DNA from 3 places in the Shinella agrisoli genome. Region 2 is predicted to be linked to each of the others. Evidence: predicted binding sites of a transcription regulator. Region 2 holds the regulator's gene; each other region holds the start of a gene.

Region 1 (7,024 bases), on a different contig from region 2:
TGTCGGTCTCCTGGGCGTAGACGGCCTTCCACTGGTCCATCAGCGCTTCGCGGCCCTTGTAGACGAGGCCTTCGATGTCGTGCACCCAGATGTTCTCCACCCTGGCGCCGAGGACGACAAGCTGGTTGAGGCAGGCGAGCGCCGCCGCGCCGGCGCCGGAGGCGACGATCTTGGCGTCGGCGAGCGCCTTGCCGGCGAGCTCCAGGCCGTTCAGCACCGCGGCGGCGACGATGATCGCGGTGCCGTGCTGGTCGTCGTGGAAGACGGGAATGTCCATCTTCTCGCGCAGCTGGCGCTCCACCTCGAAGCATTCGGGCGCCTTGATGTCCTCCAGGTTGATGCCGCCGAAGGTCGGCTCCAGCGCGGATATGACGCCGACCATCCCGTCGACGGTCGGCGCGTCGATCTCGATGTCGAAGACGTCGATGCCGGCGAACTTCTTGAAGAGGACGGCCTTGCCCTCCATCACGGGCTTGGAGGCCAGGGGCCCGATATTGCCGAGGCCGAGGACGGCCGTGCCGTTGGAGACGACGGCGACGAGGTTCGAGCGGGCCGTGTAGTCGGCGGCCGTGTTCGGGTCGTCGCGGATGGCAAGACACGGCGCGGCGACGCCGGGCGAATAGGCGAGCGCCAGGTCGCGCTGGTTGCCGAGCGGCTTGGTGGGGTTGATCTCGAGCTTGCCGGGACGGGGATGACGGTGGAAGAAGAGGGCCTGCTGGTCGATGTCGCCGCTCGCGGGGCCGTTCTGCGTCCTCGGTTTGTCACCCGTGCTCATGATGCTTCCTGCCATATGCTGTTTTCGTCGCGGCTCTTCGTGGCACGAAACCGCCGCGACGTGAAGTTTCCGGAACCTTCCATAAAGCCGCAATCAGCCGCCTGCGCAATGCCTATTTGCGGACGAAAAATGCATAGGTGTGTCATCAATCTGAAACAGGACTCTGGTTTTCAACGGGACGAAAGCCGCCCGTCACGAGGTGATCGCGGCGGCCGGCCACCCGGAGACAAACGCATGACCGCGACCCCCGTTGACCCCAATATCCGCCACTTCCGCACGCTCTTCATCTCGGACGTGCACCTCGGATCGAAGGCGGCCAAGGCGGACTTCCTGATCGACTTCCTGCGGCATCATGAAGCGGAGACCATCGTGCTCGTCGGCGACATCGTCGACGGCTGGCGGCTGAAGCGCAACTGGTACTGGCCGCAGGCCTTCAACGACGTGACGCAGAAGCTGCTGCGCAAGGCGCGCAAGGGCACGCGCATCATCTACATCCCCGGCAACCACGACGAATTCCTGCGCGACTTCCCCGGCACCCATTTCGGCGGCGTCGAGGTGGCCGAGCGCATCATCCACGAGGCGGCGGACGGGCGGCGCTACCTCGTGCTGCACGGCGACGAGTTCGACGTCGTCGTGCGCCACGCCCGCGTCGTCGCCTATCTCGGCGACTGGGCCTACGACGCGGCCATCGCGATCAACGTCGTCTTCGCCGCCATCCGCCGCAAGCTCGGCCTGCCGTACTGGTCGTTCTCCTCCTGGGCCAAGCAGCAGGTGAAATCGGCCGTGAACTTCATCGGCGAATTCCAGAAGGTCGTCGCGGAGGAGGCGCGCCGGAACGATGCCGACGGGGTCATCTGCGGCCACATCCACCATGCCGTCATCACCGAGATCGATGGCATACGCTACATCAACAGCGGCGACTGGGTGGAAAGCTGCACGGCGATCGCCGAGCATCACGACGGGACGATGGAGCTCATCACCTGGCAGAAGCTCGCGGCCGCGGCCGAAGTGGTGCCAGTGTCGCGCCAGATGCGGGCGATCGAGGCGATGGAGCCGGCCAGCGCCGAAGCCGCCTAGGGACTGGAAACGCCTCCGCGGAAGGGCAGGGCGGCGGTGTGCGATCGCCGCTCCGGAAGGGCAGCGCATCCGCAGAAATAGCGGATTGGCGTACGTACATCGGCGTGGTACAGCGGAAGGCATTCCAACCCGGGTTCCCCGCCAATGACCGCCCCTTCAGGGTTTACCGTGTCCGCCGGCGCGCCGCCGTTCTTCGCCGCGCGCATCGCCCTCGTTTTCTGCGCGCCGATGATGGTCAACGGCATCGCCCTGCCGTTCTTTCCGCTCTGGCTCGAGACCCTGTCGATGAGCGATTTCCAGATCGGCATCGTGCTGGCCGTGCCGATGTTCGTGCGCGTCTTCACGGCGCCGGTGGCGGGCATGGCGGCCGACAGGCTCGGCGAGCGGTCGATCGTGCTGCTCTGGTCGGGCATCCTATCGCTGCTGACGGGGCTTGCCCTTTTCGGCGCGAGCGGCTTCTGGCCGATCCTGCTGCTCTACACGCTGCAGGGCGCGGTCTATTCGCCCTACGTGCCGATCACCGACGCGATCGCGCTTTCCGGCGTCCGCCGCTGGAACTTCGATTACGGCCGGATGCGGCTGTGGGGGTCGCTCGCCTTCATCCTCGCCACCATGATCGGCGGATGGCTGGCCGGCCTTCATGGCGGGGCCATCGTGCTGCCGACGATGGTCGCCGCCTTCGCGCTGACCGTGCTCGGCGCGCTCATCGTGCCGAAGATCGGCAAGCCGCGCCGCCCGTCGCCCATCGCGGCCATCGCGGCGGCGCCGGCAGCCACGCTGCGGCAGCGCGACGTGCAGCTCATGCTGATCGGCGTATCGCTGGTCAATGCCAGCCACGCGATGCTGTATGCCTTCTCGGTGATCTACTGGCAGAAGATGGGCTTCAGCGGCACGGCCATCGGCATCCTCTGGAGCGCCGGGGTCCTCGCGGAGGTGATTCTCTTCGTCTTCGCGATTCGGCTGCGGCGGCGCTTCAACCTCTGGTCCATGATGATCTTCGGCTCGCTGGTCGCCGTGGGCCGCTGGCTGGCCTTTCCGCTGGAAACGGGCTTTGCCGGCTATTTCGTGCTGCAATGCCTGCACGCCTTCACCTTCGCGATCCTCCACATCAGCGTGCAGAGCCGCCTCGTGGAGCGCGTCGCGGAGGAGCAGGAGGCCGCGGCCCAGGGCCTCTATTTCTTCTACACCGGCATCTTCATGGCGGTTGCCACCTTCCTGTCCGGCTATGCGTTCAACTGGTACGGCGTCCACGGATTCTACCTGATGTCGGCCATCGCCGCCGCCGGACTCGTCTTCGTCGTTGCCGGCCGGTTCGTCGCGCCGCAGGCCGCCGTTCAGCCCCAGAGCGCCGCTTCCGGCGGGTAGACGTCCGAACCCTCGTAATGGAGGCCCGGCTCCCGGTCGCGGGCGAGCAGAAGCGGGCCGTCGAGGTCGACGAAATCGGCGCCCTGCGCCAGAAGCACCGCCGGCGCCATGCCGAGCGAGGTTCCCACCATGCAGCCGACCATGACCTTCAGGCCGTGCTCGCGCGCCGCCTCACGCAGCGCCAGCGCCTCCGTCAGGCCGCCCGCCTTGTCCAGCTTGATGTTGATCGCGTCGTAGCGGTCGACGAGCTTTGCGACATCCGCCGTGCGATGCACGCTCTCGTCGGCGCAGACGGGGATGGGGCGCGCGTGACCGCGCAGCGCCGAATCGTTGCCGGCGGGAAGCGGCTGCTCGACGAGGGCGATGCCCGCCTCGGCGCAGGCCGCGAAATGATGGACGAGGTTTTCCGGCGTCCAGCCCTCGTTGGCGTCGAGGATGATGGCGCTTTCGGGCGCTCCGGCGCGCACGGCCCTTATGCGCGCGGCATCGTCCGCGGTGCCGACCTTGACCTTCAGCAGCGGCCGCCAGGCCTGTTCCGCCGCCTGGCGCCGCATCGTCTCCGGCTCGCTGAGCGAGAGCGTGTAGGCGGTGACGAGCTTGCGCGGCGCCGCCGTGTTGACGACCTGCCAGGTCGGCACGCCGGAGAGCTTCGCCTCGAGGTCCCAGAGCGCGCAGTCGATGGCGTTGCGCGCGGCGCCTGCGGGCATGCGCCGGGCAAGGTCCTCGCGGCCGATGCCGTCCTCGACGGCGCCGCGCATGTCCTCGATGGCGGCAAGCACGCCGGCGACCGATTCGCCGTAGCGGGCGTAGGGCACGCATTCGCCGCGGCCGGCAAGGCCGGACGCGGTTATCGTGCAGGTCAATACCTCCGCCGTCGTCTTCGCGCCGCGCGAAATGGTGAAGGATCCGGCGATCGGGAAGCTTTCGGCGGCGGCGAGAAGGGTGCGGCGCATGGGGTCGATCCTGGGAGGCCTGAAAATTTCAAGGCGGGAAGCGGCTTTTGGCCGTTCGTTCGGTGACAGAAGGCCGGCAAGCCGGTAAGACAGGCGCATGTTGTCCCAAGCACGGGAAGATGCAAGAGACTTGACCGCCGCCGCCAGCCCCACAGCCGAGATCGTGACCGAGAGCCTGCCCGGCAAGGGCGGAGAGATTTGGCGTCTTTCCGGCCAGTGGGTGAACACGACCGCCGTCGGCGCGAGCAGGCGGCTGGCCGAGATGGCCGGCGGGCAGGGCGGCGACCTCGAGATCGACCTCAGCGGCGTCGCGGAGATGGATACGGCGGGCGCCTGGCTGCTGCGCCGGGCCATCACCGAGCGGCAGGCGAACGGCGCCGAGGTGAGCGTCACGGACAAGGAGGGGCGCTATGCCGACCTGATCACCGCGCTGCCGGACAAGCTCGCCGAGCCGCGCGAGGAGAACGGGCCGCCGGGTTCGCGGTTCGAGCGCATCTTCGCGCCGATCGGCCGCGTCATGGCCGATGTCTGGGACGATGCGGTGGCGGCCATGTTCATCCTCGGCTCGGCCGTGCGCGGCGCGCAGCTGAAGCTCGGGCGCAAGAGCGGCGTGTCGCCGGCGGCGATCGTGCACCAGATCGACCACATGGGCGTGCGCGCCGTGCCGATCATCCTCCTGATGTCCTTCCTCATCGGCGCGATCATCGCGCAGCAGGGCGCCTTCCAGCTGCGCTACTTCGGTGCGGAAGTGTTCGTCGTCGACCTTGTCGGCATCCTCCAGCTGCGCGAAGTAGGCGTGCTGCTCACGGCCATCATGATCGCCGGCCGCTCCGGCAGCGCGATCACCGCCGAGATCGGCTCGATGAAGATGCGCGAGGAGATCGACGCGCTGAAGGTCATGGGCCTCAGCCCCATCGGCGTGCTGGTCTTCCCGCGGCTTGTGGCGCTGACGGTCGCGCTGCCCCTGCTGACGATCATCGCCAATTTCGCGGCGCTCGCGGGCGCGGCCTTCGTCGCCTGGTCCTATTCCGGCATCACCTTTGAGACCTTCCAGTCGCGCCTGCGCGAGGCGATCGACCTGTCCACGGTCGTCTCCGGCATGATCAAGGCGCCGTTCATGGCGCTGATCATCGGCATCGTCGCTTCCGTCGAGGGGCTGAAGGTCGGCGGCAGCGCCGAATCGCTCGGCCGCCACGTCACGGCCTCCGTGGTGAAGGCGATCTTCGTCGTCATCCTCGTCGACGGCCTCTTCGCCATGTTCTACGCCGCGATCGATTTTTGAGGAGGCCCATGGATTCGGTTTCGGCAGAACAGGACGACGTGGTGCTCTCGGTCAAGGACCTGACCGTCGGCTTCGGCAGCAACATCGTCCTCGACAAGCTCAACCTCGACATCTACCGCGGCGAGATCCTCGGCTTCGTCGGCGCGTCCGGCACGGGCAAGTCCGTCCTGATGCGCACGGTGCTGCGGCTCCTGCCGCGCCGCGCCGGCACGATCCGCATCTTCGGCACGGATTTCGACAAGGCGAGCGAGGCGGAGCGCCTGGCGCTCGACATGAAGCTCGGCGTGCTCTTCCAGCACGGCGCGCTGTTCTCCTCGCTGACGGTCAAGGAGAACATCCAGGTGCCGATGCGCGAATATCTCGACCTGCCGCAGGCGATGATGGACGAGCTGGCGCGCCTCAAGATCGAGCTGGTCGGCCTTGCGCCCGAGGCGGCGAACAAGTTCCCCTCGGAGCTTTCGGGCGGCATGATCAAGCGCGCGGCGCTGGCGCGGGCGCTTGCGCTCGATCCGGCGCTGGTCTTCCTCGACGAGCCCACCTCCGGCCTCGACCCGATCGGCGCGGCGGAATTCGACGAGTTGATCGCCAAACTGCGCGACACCCTCGGGCTGACCGTGTATATGGTGACTCACGACCTCGACAGCCTGTTTTCGGTCTGCGACCGCATTGCCGTCCTCGGGCAGAAGAAGGTTCTGGTCGAAGGCACGATCGAGGACATGCTGGCCTTCGACGATCCGTGGGTGCAGTCCTATTTCCAGGGCAAGCGCGCACGCTCGATCGTGCGGAAGGCATGAGGAATATCCGGGACCTAAGGGCCCCGATGTATGGAATTGCGAACAGGATAGCCTGAAGCATGGAAACGAAAGCCAATTACGCCCTCGTCGGTTTCTTCACCGTGCTGGTCATGGCCGCCGCCTTCGTCTTCGTCTACTGGATGTCGCAATACGGCCGCGGCGGCGAGATGGCGCAGCTCATGATCCGCATTCCGGGCTCGGCGAACGGCCTTTCCGTCGGCTCTCCCGTGCGTTTCAACGGCATCCCGGTCGGCTCCGTGCGCAGCCTTGCGATCGACGCGGACGACCCGCGCTTCTCCGTCGCCATGACGGAGGTGTCGACGAGCGCGCCGGTCAAGAAGTCCACCTCCGCCGTGCTGGAGGTGCAGGGCCTGACGGGCGCGGCCTATATCGAACTCGGCGGCGGCAATGCCGACGATCCGAATATCCTGCGCGAGGCCTTGGAAAACGAGACCGCCGCCGTGCTCGAGGCCGAGCAGTCGAGCGTGACGAACATCCTTTCGACCGCGGACAAGATCCTCAAGCGCGCCGATGCGGCCATCACCGACATCCAGGGCTTCGTGGCCGATGCCCGCGGGCCGCTCACCACCACGATCCGCAACGCCGAGCAGTTCTCCGATTCGCTCGCCCGCAACGGCGAGAACATCGACGAGTTCCTGCAGAGCGTCGGCGGGCTTTCGGAAACTTTCCGCAACCTTTCCGGCCGGCTGGATTCCACGCTCGCCGCGGTGGATTCGCTCATCAAGGCGGTCGATCCGAAGAAGGTCGAGGACTTCGT
Region 2 (7,024 bases):
CGACATCGACGGTGACTACACGGAAACGCTGGCCCGCATCGCCGCCAACAAGACCGGCATCGGCGTGTTCGGCCTCTCCTTCTACGAAAACAACGCCGACAAGCTGAAGGTCGCCACCGTCAACGGCGTCGTTCCGTCGACCGAGACGATCGCTTCCGGCGAGTACCCGGTTTCCCGCCCGCTGTTCTTCTACGTCAAGAAGGCGCACCTCGGCGTCATTCCGGGCCTGAAGGAATATGTCGAGTTCTTCACGAGCGACGACATGATCGGCCCCGACTCTCCGCTCGCCGAATACGGCCTCGTCGCCGCTCCGGATGCCGAGCGCGAAGAGATCCGCAAGGCCTTCGCCGACGGCAAGATCATGTAATGACGTCGGCCGGCGCGGTTCTCTCGCAAGAGCCGCGCCGGCCGTTCCTTTCGGGCGGTCCGCCCGCGTCAGTCGAAAGGTCGGGGCGGGTGATCTCGCCGGGAGAATTTCCTAAATGAGTATTTCCCTTCTTCTGCTCATCGTCGCCGTCATCGGCGTGGCGGGCTATCTCGTCGGCAGCTGGCGCGCCAACGCGCTTGCCGGCGGCAGGCTTTCGAGCCTGCATTCCCGGCCGGGCTACTACGGCTCCTTCGTCGCCATCTGGTCCATGCTGCCGGCGGTTCTCGTGCTCCTGGTCTGGATCATCGCAAGCCCGATCTACATCGGCTCGACGGTGCGCGGCGGCTTTCCCGACGAGGTGAAGGCCGAACCGCAGGCGACGCAGAACCTCAACTACAACATGATCGGCGCGATCGCGCGCGGTCTCAAGCTGCTGACGCCGGAAGAGCGCGAGGCGCTGTTTGCGGACGGCTCCGCGGCCCGCGCGGTGCTCGGCGCCAAGGGCGTGCCGCTCGCGGCAGACCCCGCGCCCTACATGCTGACGGCCGCCGACGACCTCAACCGCATGACGGCGGCAAGCAGCACCTTCCTGTCGATCCTCGTCGTCATCGCCGCGCTCGCCGGCGCCGTCGTCTCCTACCGCGCGATCGCGCCGAAGTTCCGCGCGCGCAACCGTGTCGAAGGCGTGATGCTGGTCGGCCTCATCGGCGCCTCGTCGATCGCCATCCTGACGACGGTCGGCATCGTCGCCTCGATGCTCACCGAGGCCGTGCATTTCTTCAACATGGTGCCGGCCTGGGAGTTCTTCTTCGGCACGGTCTGGGATCCGCGCTTCGCCGCCGCCGGCGCGACGGACTCCTCCGGCCAGTTCGGCCTGATCCCGCTGCTCGCCGGCACGCTCTATATCGGCTTCGTGGCCATGCTGGTCGCCGTGCCGGTGGGGCTCTTCGCGGCCATCTACATGTCGGAATATGCCTCGCGTCACGTCCGCTCGGTCGCAAAGCCGCTGCTCGAAGTGCTCGCCGGCATCCCGACCATCGTCTACGGCTTCTTCGCCCTCGTGACGGTCGGTCCCTTCCTGCGCGATATCTCCGCGCAGCTGAACGGCCTCGTCACCGGCAACTATGCGAGCTTCATCCAGGCGCAGAGCGTGCTGACCGCCGGCTTCGTCATGGGCATCATGCTGATCCCCTACGTCTCCTCGCTCTCGGACGACATCATCACCGCCGTGCCGCGCGCGCTGCGCGACGGTTCGCTCGGCCTCGGCGCGACCCGCTCCGAGACGATCAAGCGCGTCATCCTGCCGGCGGCCCTGCCGGGCATCGTCGGCGCGCTGCTGATGACCGCGTCCCGCGCCATCGGCGAAACCATGATCGTGGTGCTCGCCGCCGGCGTTGCCGCCCGCATGCAGCTCAATCCCTTCGAGCCGATGACGACGGTGACGGTGAAGATCGTCAACCAGCTGACGGGCGACCTCGAATTCACCTCGCCTCAGACGCTGGTGGCCTTCGCGCTCGGCATCACGCTCTTCGTCATCACGCTTTGCCTCAACATCTACGCCCTCTATATCGTGCGCAAATACCGGGAGCAGTACGAATGAGCCAGGTCTCCACGAGCCCTTCGACGGCCGCCCTCGGCATTTCCGCCAGGCCCGAGCGCCGCGATATCGGCCTTCGCCGCCGCTACGCCGCCGAACGCCGCTTCCGCCTCTACGGCATGGCGGCGATCGGTTTCGGCCTCCTCTTCCTGTTCCTGCTGCTGTTCTCGGTGGTCTCCAAGGGCTACACCGCCTTCCAGCAGACCATGATCACCATTCCCGTCGAGTTCTCCGAGGAGGTCATCGACCGGAACAACGAGCGCGCCACCAACCCGCAGAAGCTGGCTTCCGCGAACTACCCGGTCGTCGCCCGCAACGCGCTTGCCAAGGTGCTCGGCGTCGACGAGAACGACCGCGCCGCGATGCGGCAGGTGAACGGCATGATCTCGGACAGCGTCCGCGTCCAGTTCCGCAACCTCGTCACCGCCAATCCGTCGATCATCGGCACCACGCAGACGGTGAGCTTCCTCGCACACGGCGACCTCGACTCCGCCTTCAAGGGCCAGATCAACCTCGATGTGACGGAAAACAACCGCAAGGTTTCCGACCGCCAGGTCGGCTGGATGAACCAGCTCGCCGAAAGCGGCGCCCTCTCCAAGCATTTCAACACCGGCCTCTTCGTGAACGGCGCGTCGAGCCGCCCGGAAGCCGCCGGCGTCGGCGTCGCGCTGATCGGCTCGCTCTACATGATGCTGATCGTGCTCGTGCTCTCGCTGCCCATCGGCGTGGCCGCCTCGATCTACCTCGAGGAATTCGCGCCGAAGAACCGCTTCACCGACCTCATCGAGGTCAACATCAACAACCTTGCCGCCGTGCCGTCCATCGTCTACGGCCTGCTCGGCCTTGCCGTCTTCGTCAACTTCGCCGGCTTCCCGCGCTCGGCGGCCCTCGTCGGCGGCCTGGTGCTGACGCTGATGACGCTGCCGACGATCATCATCGCGACCCGCGCGGCGCTGAAGGCCGTGCCGCCGTCGATCCGCTCGGCGGCCCTGGGTCTCGGCGCCTCGAAGATGCAGACCGTGTTCCACCACGTCCTGCCGCTCGCCATGCCGGGCATCCTGACGGGCACGATCATCGGCCTCGCCCACGCTCTCGGCGAGACCGCCCCGCTCCTCCTCATCGGCATGGTCGCCTTTGTCGCCGACGTTCCGGCAACCCCGCTCGACCCGGCGACGGCGCTTCCGGTGCAGATCTACATGTGGGCGAACGAGGCCGAACGCGCCTTCGTGGAGCGCACCTCGGGCGCCATCATCGTGCTCCTCATCTTCCTCATCCTGATGAATGTTGGTGCAATCCTGTTGCGCCGCCGCTTCGAACGGCGTTGGTAAAGGAACAGACAGATGAACATCATGTCAGAAGCAGCAGTCGAGAAAGCGCTGGACAAGAAAATGAACGACATTTCCTACAAGATGATCGGCAAGGACGTTTCGGTCTACTATGGTGAGAAGCGTGCCCTTTACGACGTCAACCTCAACGTCCGCGAAAACACCGTGACCGCCCTCATCGGCCCGTCGGGCTGCGGCAAGTCCACCTTCCTGCGCACGCTGAACCGCATGAACGACACGATCGACGGCTGCCGCGTCACCGGCCGCATCACGCTCGATTCCGATGACATCTACGATCCGGCGATCGACGTCGTGGAGCTGCGCGCCCGCGTCGGCATGGTCTTCCAGAAGCCGAACCCGTTCCCGAAGTCGATCTACGAGAATGTCGCCTACGGCCCGCGCATCCATGGCCTCGCCAAGACGAAGGCCGACATGGACGCCGTCGTCGAGCAGAGCCTGCAGAAGGCGGGCCTCTGGAACGAGGTGAAGGACCGCCTGCAGGAGTCCGGCACCGGCCTTTCCGGCGGCCAGCAGCAGCGCCTTTGCATCGCCCGCGCCGTCGCCGTCAGCCCGGAGGTCATCCTGATGGACGAGCCCTGCTCGGCGCTGGACCCGATCGCGACGGCCAAGGTCGAGGAACTGATCCACGAGCTGCGCGCCAACTTCACCATCGTCATCGTGACGCACTCGATGCAGCAGGCGGCCCGCGTCTCGCAGCGCACCGCCATGTTCCACCTCGGCAACCTCGTCGAGGAGAACGACACGGACAAGATGTTCACCAACCCGGACGACCAGCGCACGCAGGACTACATCATGGGCCGCTTCGGCTGACGCCCGTTTTCCTGACCACGCGCAGCAAGGACAAAGCCATGCCGACCCATATCGTCTCGATCTACGACGAAGAACTGAAGTACCTTTCCCGCCGCATCTCCGAAATGGGCGGCACCGCCGAGCAGATGGTGTCGGATTCCGTCCGCGCCCTCGTCACCACCGACGCGGCGCTGGCGCAGAAGGTGATCTCGGAAGACGTCATCCTCGACAATGCCGAGCGCCAGATCAACGAGAAGGCGATCGTCACCATCGCCAAGCGCCAGCCGATGGCGGCGGACCTGCGCGAGATCATGGGCGCGATCCGCATCGCGGCCGAGCTGGAGCGCGTCGGCGACCTCGGCAAGAACACCGCCAAGCGTGTCATCGCCGTGCAGAGCTCGGGCATGCCGCGCAAGCTCGCCCGCGGCCTCGAGCACCTTGCCGAGCTCGCCCTGATGCAATTGAAGGAAGTGCTCGACGTCTTCGCCACGCGCTCGGTCGACAAGGCCAAGGCCATCCGCGAGCGCGACGACGAGATCGACGCGATCTACACCTCGCTGTTCCGCGAGCTCCTGACCTACATGATGGAGGATCCGCGCAACATCACGCCCTGCACGCACCTCCTGTTCTGCGCCAAGAACATCGAGCGCATCGGCGACCATGCGACGAACATCGCCGAAACCATCTACTACATGGCGACCGGCTCGCAGCCCGAGGGCGAGCGCCCGAAGGACGATACCTCGACGTCGGTGGTTGCCGCCGGCACCAGCGACGTCTCCGAGTAACGAGAGCAGGGTTCAGGTCCATGGTGCCCAGAATTGCCGTCGTGGAAGACGAGGAGGCGCTGAGCGTCCTCCTGCGCTACAATCTCGAGGCCGAAGGCTTCGAGGTCGATACGATCCTCTCCGGTGACGAGGCCGAGATGCGCTTGCAGGAGCGCATGCCGGACCTGCTCATCCTCGACTGGATGCTGCCCGGCGTTTCCGGCATCGAGCTGTGCCGGCGCCTGCGCCAGCGGCCGGAAACCGAGCGCCTGCCGATCATCATGCTGACGGCGCGCGGCGAGGAGAGCGAGCGGGTCCGCGGCCTTGCCACCGGCGCGGACGATTATGTGGTCAAGCCCTTCTCGACGCCGGAGCTCGTCGCCCGCGTGCGCGCCATGCTCCGCCGGGCCAAGCCGGAGGTCGTCTCGACGGTCCTGCGCTGCGGCGACATCGAGCTCGACCGCGAGACGCACCGCGTCCACCGCCGCACCCGCGAAGTGCGCCTCGGCCCGACGGAGTTCCGCCTGCTGGAGTTCCTGATGACCTCGCCAGGCCGCGTCTTCTCCCGCTCGCAGCTCCTCGACGGCGTCTGGGGCCATGACATCTATGTCGACGAGCGCACCGTCGACGTGCATGTCGGCCGCCTGCGCAAGGCGCTCAACTTCGCCAACATGCAGGACGTCATCCGCACAGTCCGCGGCGCCGGCTATTCGCTGGAAGCCTGAGGCGAAAAGTTTCCTCCCAAGGACGGAATGGGCCCTTCGGGGCCTGTTTCGCGTTTTGCGGTGCGTTGACCTCGCCCTTATTCTCCAACCCAGACGAAAACGGGCCCTTCCGGGCCCGCGTCTCAGTCCACGCTCGTGCTGTTCACCGCATCCGCCGCCGCTCGGCCGAGGGCTGGTAGGCGAGGCGCTGGTGGTAGGTGCAATAGGGCGAGTTGTCCGGGGACTCGTTGCCGCAGAAATGGAAGTCGTCGTTCAGCGGATCGCCGATCGGCCATTTGCAGGTGCGCTCGGTGAGCTGCGTCAGTTCCAGCCGGCGCGACATCGGCACGACCACGGCATTGCCGTTGGCCGGAACCGGAAGCTGGTCGCTCTGCGCGTCGAAATCGATCTCTTCCTTGGCGATGGTGTTGCCGGCCGGGCGCGCCACGGTGCGGGCGGTGACGGCGCGGGCCGCGAAGTTGGACGGGCGCGGGGCTGCCGCCGCCGGGCGCTTCGGGCGCGATGCGCTCTGCGTGCCGCCGGCCTTGGCCCGGCCCGGCAGGTTCAACCGGTGCACCTTGCCGATGACCGCGTTGCGGCTGACGCCGCCGAGCTGTGCCGCGATCTGGCTCGCGCTCAGGCCCTCGCTCCAGAGCTTCTTGAGTTTCTCGACGCGCTCGTCTGTCCAGTTCATGCTCTCGTCTCCGTTCGGCGCTCGCAATGCGGGAATCCCTCATCGCGTTCCGGACGGGTCCGGAACTGAACGCCCTAACTCTTTTGGTGACTAGTTCCGCCGCATGCAGCCTAGTAATTGGCCTTTAACCTAGAGTCCGGGGGACTCCGTGACAAGAGTCGCCCGAATCGAGGCGAATCGATTTCGGAGTTTTCCCCAACTTGCTGGTCGGGTGTGACTCGATAGCGACACCTTCCACGCGTGCCGTGAATCCTCACCTTGCGGGAGGTTCAGCCGCATTTCGGCTTGCGATTTTGTTGACATCCCGGGGTGAAATGCCGATAGTGCCGGCATGCCGCCGAAAGGCGGCTTTTGATTTTTCTGATGCCCGGAAAAGTCAAGCCGCAGACACGTTTTTCCGCATCTCTTTTCGGAGGATCCGCGCCATGGCCGATGCCGCGCCGCTCTATGAAACCTATATGCGTGCCCCGCTCCGGTTCACGCGCGGGGAGGGCGTGTGGCTGATTGCCGAAGATGGCGAGCGATATCTCGATTTCGCCGCGGGCGTCGCCGTCAATTCGTTGGGCCACGCCCATCCGCATCTTGTCGCCGCGCTGAAGGACCAGGCCGACAAGGTCTGGCACCTGTCGAACCTCTACGAAGTCCCCGGCCAGGAAAGCCTCGGCCGCAGGCTGGCCGAAGCCACCTTCGCCGACAAGGTGTTCTTCACCAATTCGGGTGCCGAGGCGCTGGAATGCGCGATCAAGACGGCGCGGCGCTATCA
Region 3 (7,024 bases), on a different contig from region 2:
ACCCCCGCCCCGCAGCAATCCGGCGCGTTCTCCTCGGGCAGCCGGCTGTTCACGCTGGCGAGCCGCTACGGCACCTTCGTCGCCTTCCTGGCGCTCATCCTCTTCAACATCGCCGTGACGCCGAATTTCCTGTCCTGGCAGACGCTCAACGTGAACCTCACGCAGGTCGCGACCATCGTCATCGTCGCGACCGGCATGACGCTCGTCATCGCCACCGGCGGCATCGACCTTTCCGTCGGCTCGCTGATGGCGATTTCGGGCGCGCTGGCGCCGATGATCTTCATGGGCCAGTTCTGGCAGGTGGAGTCCATGGCCTTCGCCGTGGCGCTGGCCTTCCTGCTGCCGGTCGCCGTCGCCGCCCTCTTCGGCCTGTTCAACGGGTTGCTCGTCACGCGCTTTGCCATCCAGCCGATCATCGCAACGCTCGTGCTGTTCATCGCAGGGCGCGGCATCGCGCAGGTCATGACCAACGGCAACCTGCAGGTCTTCAGGAACGAGGGCTTCCAGTTCATCGCCATGGGCCGTATCGCCGGCATCCCGGCGCAGGTCGTGCTGATGATCGTCATCGTCGCGCTCGCCTTCGCGATGATCCGCTATACCGTCATCGGCCGCCAGATCATCGCCGTCGGCGGCAACGAGAAGGCGGCGCGGCTGACGGGCGTTCCCGTGAAGCGCGTCAAGCTGCTCGTCTACATGATCAGCGGCGCGCTCGCCGGCATTGCCGGCCTCGTCGTGGTGGCGCGCAACTCGGCGAGCGACGCCAACCTCGTCGGCCTCGGCATGGAGCTCGACGCCATCGCCGCCGTCGCGGTCGGCGGCACGCTGCTTTCGGGCGGGCGGGCCAACATCGTCGGCACCGTCATCGGCGCCTTCGTCATCCAGCTCGTGCGCTACACGCTGCTCGCCAACGGCGTGCCGGATGCGGCCGCCCTCATCGTCAAGGCCGGGCTCATCGTGCTCGCCGTCTTCATCCAGCAGCGCGCCGACAAGCATTGAGGGGAACCGCCATGCACACGCTCCTCCGCCCCTTCGCCATCAAGTCCTCCGGCGATCTCGCCCGGCTCGGCGTCATCCTGGCGCTTCTCGCCCTCATCCTCTTCGGCGCGCTGCGCTACGACAATTTCCTGTCGCCCTACAACATCCTCTCCTTCCTGCGCTACAACTCCATGTTCGCGCTGATCGCGCTCGGCATGGCCTTCGTCATCATCACCGGCGGCATCGATCTTTCCGTCGGCGGCACGGCGGCGATGGCGAGCGTGGTGGCGGCGCTGCTCTCGCCCCATCACTGGGCGGCCGGGCTTCTCGGCGGCATGGCCGCCGGCTGCGCGGTCGGCGCGCTGAACGGCTTCATCATCACGAAGATGCGCATCCAGCCCTTCATCGCCACGCTCGCGACCATGCTCGCGGCCTACGGCACCGGGCTGCTGCTCGCCGGCAACCAGTCGGTCTCCGTCTCCTACGACACCGGCTTCACGGTGATCGGCCAGGACGATTTCCTCGGCTTTCCCATCCCCGCCTGGATCGCGCTCGCCGCCTATGTCCTCGGCTGGCTGGTGCTCGAGAAGCTGCCCGTCGGCCGCCGGATCCTGGCGATCGGCGACGGCGAGGCGACGGCGGGGCTGATGGGCCTCAAGGTCGAGCGCACGCTCGCCGCCGTCTACCTCGCCTCCGGCACGCTCGCCGGCCTTGCCGGCGTCATCCTCGCCTCGCAGTTCGGCGCGGGCCAGCCCACGGAGGGCGTGGGCTGGGAGCTCTTCGCCATCGCCTCGGTCGTCGTCGGCGGCACGCTGCTCACCGGCGGCTCCGGTTCGGTGGGCGCCACGCTTGCCGGCGCGCTGCTGCTCGCCATGGTGTTCAACATCCTCAACTTCGAGAACGGCCTCGGCTGGATCTCGCTCTCCGCCTACTGGCAATCCGTCATCCGCGGCGCCTTCCTGCTCGTCGTCGTCGTGCTCCAGGCCAAGCTCATGGCACGGCACCGGAGCACATAGCCGGCCATCGCCCGCCGGCAATCTGGCGGATCGGGACAAGGGGCCTCCTTCTTCTTCGCCGTGATGGTCGTCGGCGCCCTTCCGGCCGTCCTGCTCGGCCTGCTCATGGGCCGATGGACGCCGCAGTGTAATACGCTCGTCACAAAGGCTTCTTATGCGCAAGGGGTAACGCACCGCTCAAGAGAGGCCCTCCCATGCGTAAACTCATCCTCGCCCTCGCATCGGCAACGATGCTCGCCGGCACCGCGAATGCTGCGACCGTCTATCCGCTCGACCGCGCGACGATCCTCCTCGGCTCCCCGTTCGACTTCAAGGTCGAGTTCGATAGCGTCGTGAAGCCGGAGGACGTGAAGGTCACCGTCAACGGCCAGGACTACGAGGCGGTCTTCGGCAAGAAGGCCGAGTTCGTGGCGGAAGAAAAGGGCGAGGAGGACAAGGTGCTGGGTTCGGCCCTCGTCCTGCGCGGCCTGACGATCGGCCAGGCCGGCACCTACAAGGTCGAGGTCGCCGCCGGCAGCGAGACGAAGACGGTCGGCTGGGAGGTCTACGAGACCGCCGCCGAGCCGAAGGCGAAGAACATCATCTTCCTCATCGCCGACGGCCTTTCCGTCGCCCACCGCACGGGCGCGCGCATCATGTCCAAGGGCATGACCGAGGGCAAGGCCAACGGCCGCCTCGCCATGGACGACATCCCGCCGGTCGCCTTCATCGGCACGTCCTCGACGCACTCGATCGCCACCGACAGCGCCAACACCATGTCGGCCTACATGACCGGCCACAAGTCGCGCGTCAACGCGCTCGGCGTCTACGCCGACCGCACGCCGGACAGCTTTGACGACCCGAAGGTCGAGACGATCGCGGAGGCGCTGCGCCGCACCACGCAGAAGTCCATCGGCATCGTCACCACCTCGGAACTGCAGGATGCGACCCCCGCCGCGCTCGTCGCCCACACCCGCAAGCGCGCCGACAAGGCGGAGATCGTCGGCATGATGTTCGACGTCAAGCCGGACGTCGTTCTCGGCGGCGGCTCGGCCTACTTCCTCGGCAAGGACGTGCCGGGCTCCAAGCGCAAGGACGACAAGGACTACATCGCCGAATTCAAGAACGCCGGCTACGCCCTTGCCATCGACAGGACGGAGCTGGCCGCCGCGGCGGGCTCGAACCAGGACAAGCTGCTCGGCCTCTTCCACACCGGCAACCTCGACGTGACGCTCGACCGTGAATTCCTCAAGAAGGGCACGGTCGACAAGTTCCCGAACCAGCCGGGCCTCGTCGAGATGACCAGGGCCGCGCTCGACAAGCTCTCGAAGAACCCGGAAGGCTTCTTCCTGATGGTGGAAGCCGCCTCGGTCGACAAGATGAGCCATCCGCTCGACTGGGACCGCGCCCTCCTCGAGACGATCGAGTTCGACAAGGCCGTGGGTGTCGCCCGCGAGTTCGCCGAGCAGAACCCGGACACGCTGATCGTCATAACGGGCGACCACACGCACGGCGTCGCCATCATCGGCACCGTGGACGACGACAAGCCGGGCGAGGAGATGCGCGCGAAGGTCGGCACGTATGACGATGCGGGCTTCCCGAACTACGAGGACAAGGACGGCGACGGCTATCCCGACCGCGTCGACGTCTCGCGCCGCCTGTTCCTGGCCGCCAACAACGGGCCGGACCACTACGAGACCTTCCGCCCGAAGCTGGACGGACCGTTCGTTCCCGCCGTCCAGAACGAGGCGAAGGAATATGTCGCCAACGAAGCCTACAAGGACGTTCCCGGCGCGGTCTTCGTCCAGGGCAACATCCCGAAGGACGGCGACACCGGCGTGCACGCGGTCGACGACGTCGTGCTCCAGGCCGCCGGTCCCGGCGCGGAGGGCTTCCGCGGCTACATGGAGCAGAGCGACGTCTACCGCGTGCTCGCCGACGCCCTCGCCCTCGGCGCGGCGAAGAAGTAGGCTCCGCAATCAAGGAAGGCTCCTCGTCCCCCGGCGGGATGAGGGGCCGGCCGGGAGAGAGGCCCATGCGGCAGGCATTCACACGACGACAGGTTCTGGGCGCCCTCGCCGCCCTGCCCGCCCTTTTTCCTTCCTATAGGGCAGCGGCGGCGGAAACGCTCGGCTTCGGCGAGCTCTACAAGAGCTTCGGCGTGCTCGGGCTGGAGTTCTCCGACAAGGTGAAGAGGCTGAGCGGCAAGGACGTCACCGTGAAGGGCTTCATGGCGCCGCCGCTGAAAGCCGAGGCGAATTTCTTCGTGCTCACCGAAATACCCATGTCGCTTTGCCCGTTCTGCTCCTCGGATGCGGACTGGCCGGACAACATCCTCGTCGTCTACCTCGCCCGCAAGCAGACCTTCGTGCAATACAACGCGCCGATCGAAGCGCGCGGCGTGCTCGAATACGGTTCCTGGACCGACCCGGAAACCGGCTTCGTCAGCCAGCTGCGCCTGCGCGAAGCCGCCTTCAACACGGTCTGACCATGCTGGCGCTCGACGTTTCCAACCTCACGATGCGCTTTCCCGGCCTGGAAGCGCCGGTGCTTGCCATCGACCGGCTCCAGCTTCCCGCCGGCGGCCAGCTCGCGGTCACCGGCGCCTCCGGCTCCGGCAAGAGCACGCTGGTCAACGCCGTGACCGGGCTCGAAAGCGTGACGGCCGGTTCCGTCTCCTGGGGCGGAACGGACATCACGCGCCTTTCCGCCGGCCGGCGCGACGCCTTCCGCGCCGCCCATATCGGCCTCGTCATGCAGGATTTCCACCTCTTCCCGGGTCTTTCGGCCTTCGACAACGTCGTGCTGCCGGTGCGGCTCTCCCGCCGCCTGAAGCCGGACGAGCGGGAACGGGCGCTCCATCTCCTTCAGGCCACCGGCATCGCCCGTCCCGGCCAGCCCGTCGAAACGCTCTCGCGCGGCGAGATGCAGCGCGTCGCCGTGGCGCGGGCGCTGCTCGCAAGGCCCGGCGTGATCGTCGCCGACGAGCCGACCGCCAGCCTTGACCGCCGCACCGGCGACGAGGTGGCCGGCCTCCTCGTGCGGCTCGCGCGCGAGGAGGGCGCGACGCTCGTCGTCGTGACGCACGATCCCGCGCTGATGGAACGGCTCGGCCGGCGCATCGGCCTTGACGGCGGGCGTATCGTCGAGGACAGCGGGGAGGCACGCGCGGCATGACGGGCTTCATCCTCGCCGATCTTCGCCGGTTCAAGGCCGGCGCACTCGCCGTCATCGTCCTGATCGCGCTTTCCGTCGCACTCAGCGTCACCGTCACGCTGCAGGAGCGCGCCGTCCGGCTCGGCAGCGCGCGGGCGGCGGAAAAGTTCGACCTCCTCGTCGGGGCGGCCGGCAGCGAGACCCAGCTCGCCCTTTCGGCGGTCTTCCTCCAGCCCTCGCCCCTGCCGCTGATGTCCGGCGCGGTGCTGGCGAAACTTGCCGAGGATCCGCGCGTCGATTTCGCCGCCCCGGTCGGCTTCGGCGATTCGGCCGACGGCCATCCGGTCGTCGGCACCACGACCGCGCTCGTCGCCGCGCTTTCGCCGGCGCTTGCGGAAGGAACGGCCTTCGCCCGGCTCGGCGACGCGGTGATCGGCTCGGACGTGCAAAAGGCGCTCGGCGCGCAGATCAAGCCGATGCACGGCGCCGCCGACGAGGGCGGCCATACCCATACCGAGATCGTCTACACGGTGAGCGGGCGCATGGCCCCGACCGGCACGGCCTGGGACCGGGCGATCCTCGTGCCGATCCGCGCCGTCTGGCAGCTGCACGGCATGGCCGGGGAAGCCGGGCACGGCCACGATCACGAAGGCGGAGCGCTCGGCGGCATCGTGTCGGACGCGCACGCCCACGATCACGATCACGATCATGCGCATGTCGATGCCGACGCGGCGCTCGACGAGCGTTTCGGCGCGGATACGCCCGGCATCCCCGCCGTCCTGGTCAAGCCGAAGACGGTGGGCGACGCCTATCGCCTGCGCCAGGAATACCGCGGCGAGACGACGCTCGCCGTCTTCCCCGCGGAGGTGCTGACGCGCCTCTATGCCACGCTCGGCGACGCGCGCAGCCTGCTCCTGGCGATCGCCATCGGCACGCAGGTCATCGTCATCGCCGCGATCCTCCTCGTCACCATCATGCATGTCGGCGCCCGCCGGCGGCAGATCGGCGCGCTGAGGGCCTTCGGCGCCCCGCGGCGCGCCGTCGTCACCATCGTCTGGGGCGAGCTCTTCCTGCTCTTCCTCGCCGGCTTCGCGCTCGGCATCGCCATCGGCTACGGCGCGGCGCAGCTTGTCTCGTCCCTCCTTACCGCAACGACCGCCGTGCGCATGCCCGTGGAGTTCGCCCGCGAGGACCTCCGGCTGGCCGCCTGGTTCCTGGTGCTGGCAATGCTGGTCTCCATCGTGCCGGCCCTCTCGGCCCTCAGGCTCAGCCCGGCAAGAGCGCTGAGAGCATGAGCCGCTCCCCGACGCCCTGGCCGCGGCAGGGCGCAGTCCCCGTCACCCCCGAGCCGCCGAAAGCCCTTCATCGAGCGCCGAGACGATCTTCCGCACGTCGGCGGCGGTGACGACGAGCGGGGGCGAGATGATGACGTTCGCGCCGGAAGTGCGGACCATGACGCCCGCCTCGTAGGCCGTGTCGTAGACCTTCTGCACCACGTCCTTGGCTGCCGCGCTCTTCTTGCGGCGGTCGGAGACGAGTTCCAGCGCCGCCATCAGGCCCTTGCCGCGCACGTCGCCGACCAGCTCGTGCCTGGCCTTCAGCCCTTCGAGGCCGGCCGTCAGCTCGCCGCCGCGGGCGGCGGCGTTGGCGGCGGTGTTCGCCCTGGCCGTTTCCTTGAGCGTCGCAAGCGCCGCCGCCGCGCCGACCGGATGGCCGGAATAGGTGTAGCCGTGGCCGATGGCCCCGAGACTGTCCTTGTTCCCCTCGAAGACGCCCGCGACCCTGTCGGAGATCATCACCGCGCCGAAGGGGAAATAGCCATTGGTGATGGCCTTGGCGGTCGTCATCATGTCGGGCCTGACGCCCCAGCCGCGCGAGCCGGTCCAGGCGCCGGTGCG

Evidence for each region. The regulator PhoB, encoded in region 2, activates phosphate uptake and scavenging genes when phosphate is short. The targets are predictions, from matches to a motif close to TGTCATNNANCTGTCAT.
Region 1: ACIIOY_RS16520 (UDP-2,3-diacylglucosamine diphosphatase) is a predicted target of PhoB. The motif match lies at 916-932, and genes of this name have one in related genera.
Region 3: ACIIOY_RS08315 (alkaline phosphatase) is a predicted target of PhoB. The motif match lies at 2,118-2,134, and genes of this name have one in related genera.

The regions. Positions count from the first base shown of each region.
Region 1 covers NZ_JBJIEP010000015.1:45,080-52,103, forward strand. Annotated here, with positions in the region: gene ACIIOY_RS16515 (NADP-dependent malic enzyme) at 1-775, opposite strand, end outside; gene ACIIOY_RS16520 (UDP-2,3-diacylglucosamine diphosphatase) at 1,010-1,852, shown strand; gene ACIIOY_RS16525 (MFS transporter) at 1,997-3,217, shown strand; gene dgcA (N-acetyl-D-Glu racemase DgcA) at 3,187-4,170, opposite strand; gene ACIIOY_RS16535 (ABC transporter permease) at 4,301-5,452, shown strand; gene ACIIOY_RS16540 (ABC transporter ATP-binding protein) at 5,461-6,246, shown strand; gene ACIIOY_RS16545 (MlaD family protein) at 6,306-7,024, shown strand, end outside.
Region 2 covers NZ_JBJIEP010000008.1:26,115-33,138, reverse strand. Annotated here, with positions in the region: gene ACIIOY_RS10300 (PstS family phosphate ABC transporter substrate-binding protein) at 1-367, shown strand, start outside; gene pstC (phosphate ABC transporter permease subunit PstC) at 483-1,967, shown strand; gene pstA (phosphate ABC transporter permease PstA) at 1,964-3,292, shown strand; gene pstB (phosphate ABC transporter ATP-binding protein PstB) at 3,305-4,120, shown strand; gene phoU (phosphate signaling complex protein PhoU) at 4,159-4,884, shown strand; gene phoB (phosphate regulon transcriptional regulator PhoB) at 4,905-5,588, shown strand; gene ACIIOY_RS10270 (GcrA family cell cycle regulator) at 5,731-6,261, opposite strand; gene ACIIOY_RS10265 (aspartate aminotransferase family protein) at 6,687-7,024, shown strand, end outside.
Region 3 covers NZ_JBJIEP010000006.1:200,055-207,078, reverse strand. Annotated here, with positions in the region: gene ACIIOY_RS08325 (ABC transporter permease) at 1-996, shown strand, start outside; gene ACIIOY_RS08320 (ABC transporter permease) at 1,008-1,991, shown strand; gene ACIIOY_RS08315 (alkaline phosphatase) at 2,186-3,940, shown strand; gene ACIIOY_RS08310 (hypothetical protein) at 4,006-4,458, shown strand; gene ACIIOY_RS08305 (ABC transporter ATP-binding protein) at 4,461-5,147, shown strand; gene ACIIOY_RS08300 (ABC transporter permease) at 5,144-6,421, shown strand; gene ACIIOY_RS08295 (aspartate aminotransferase family protein) at 6,464-7,024, opposite strand, start outside.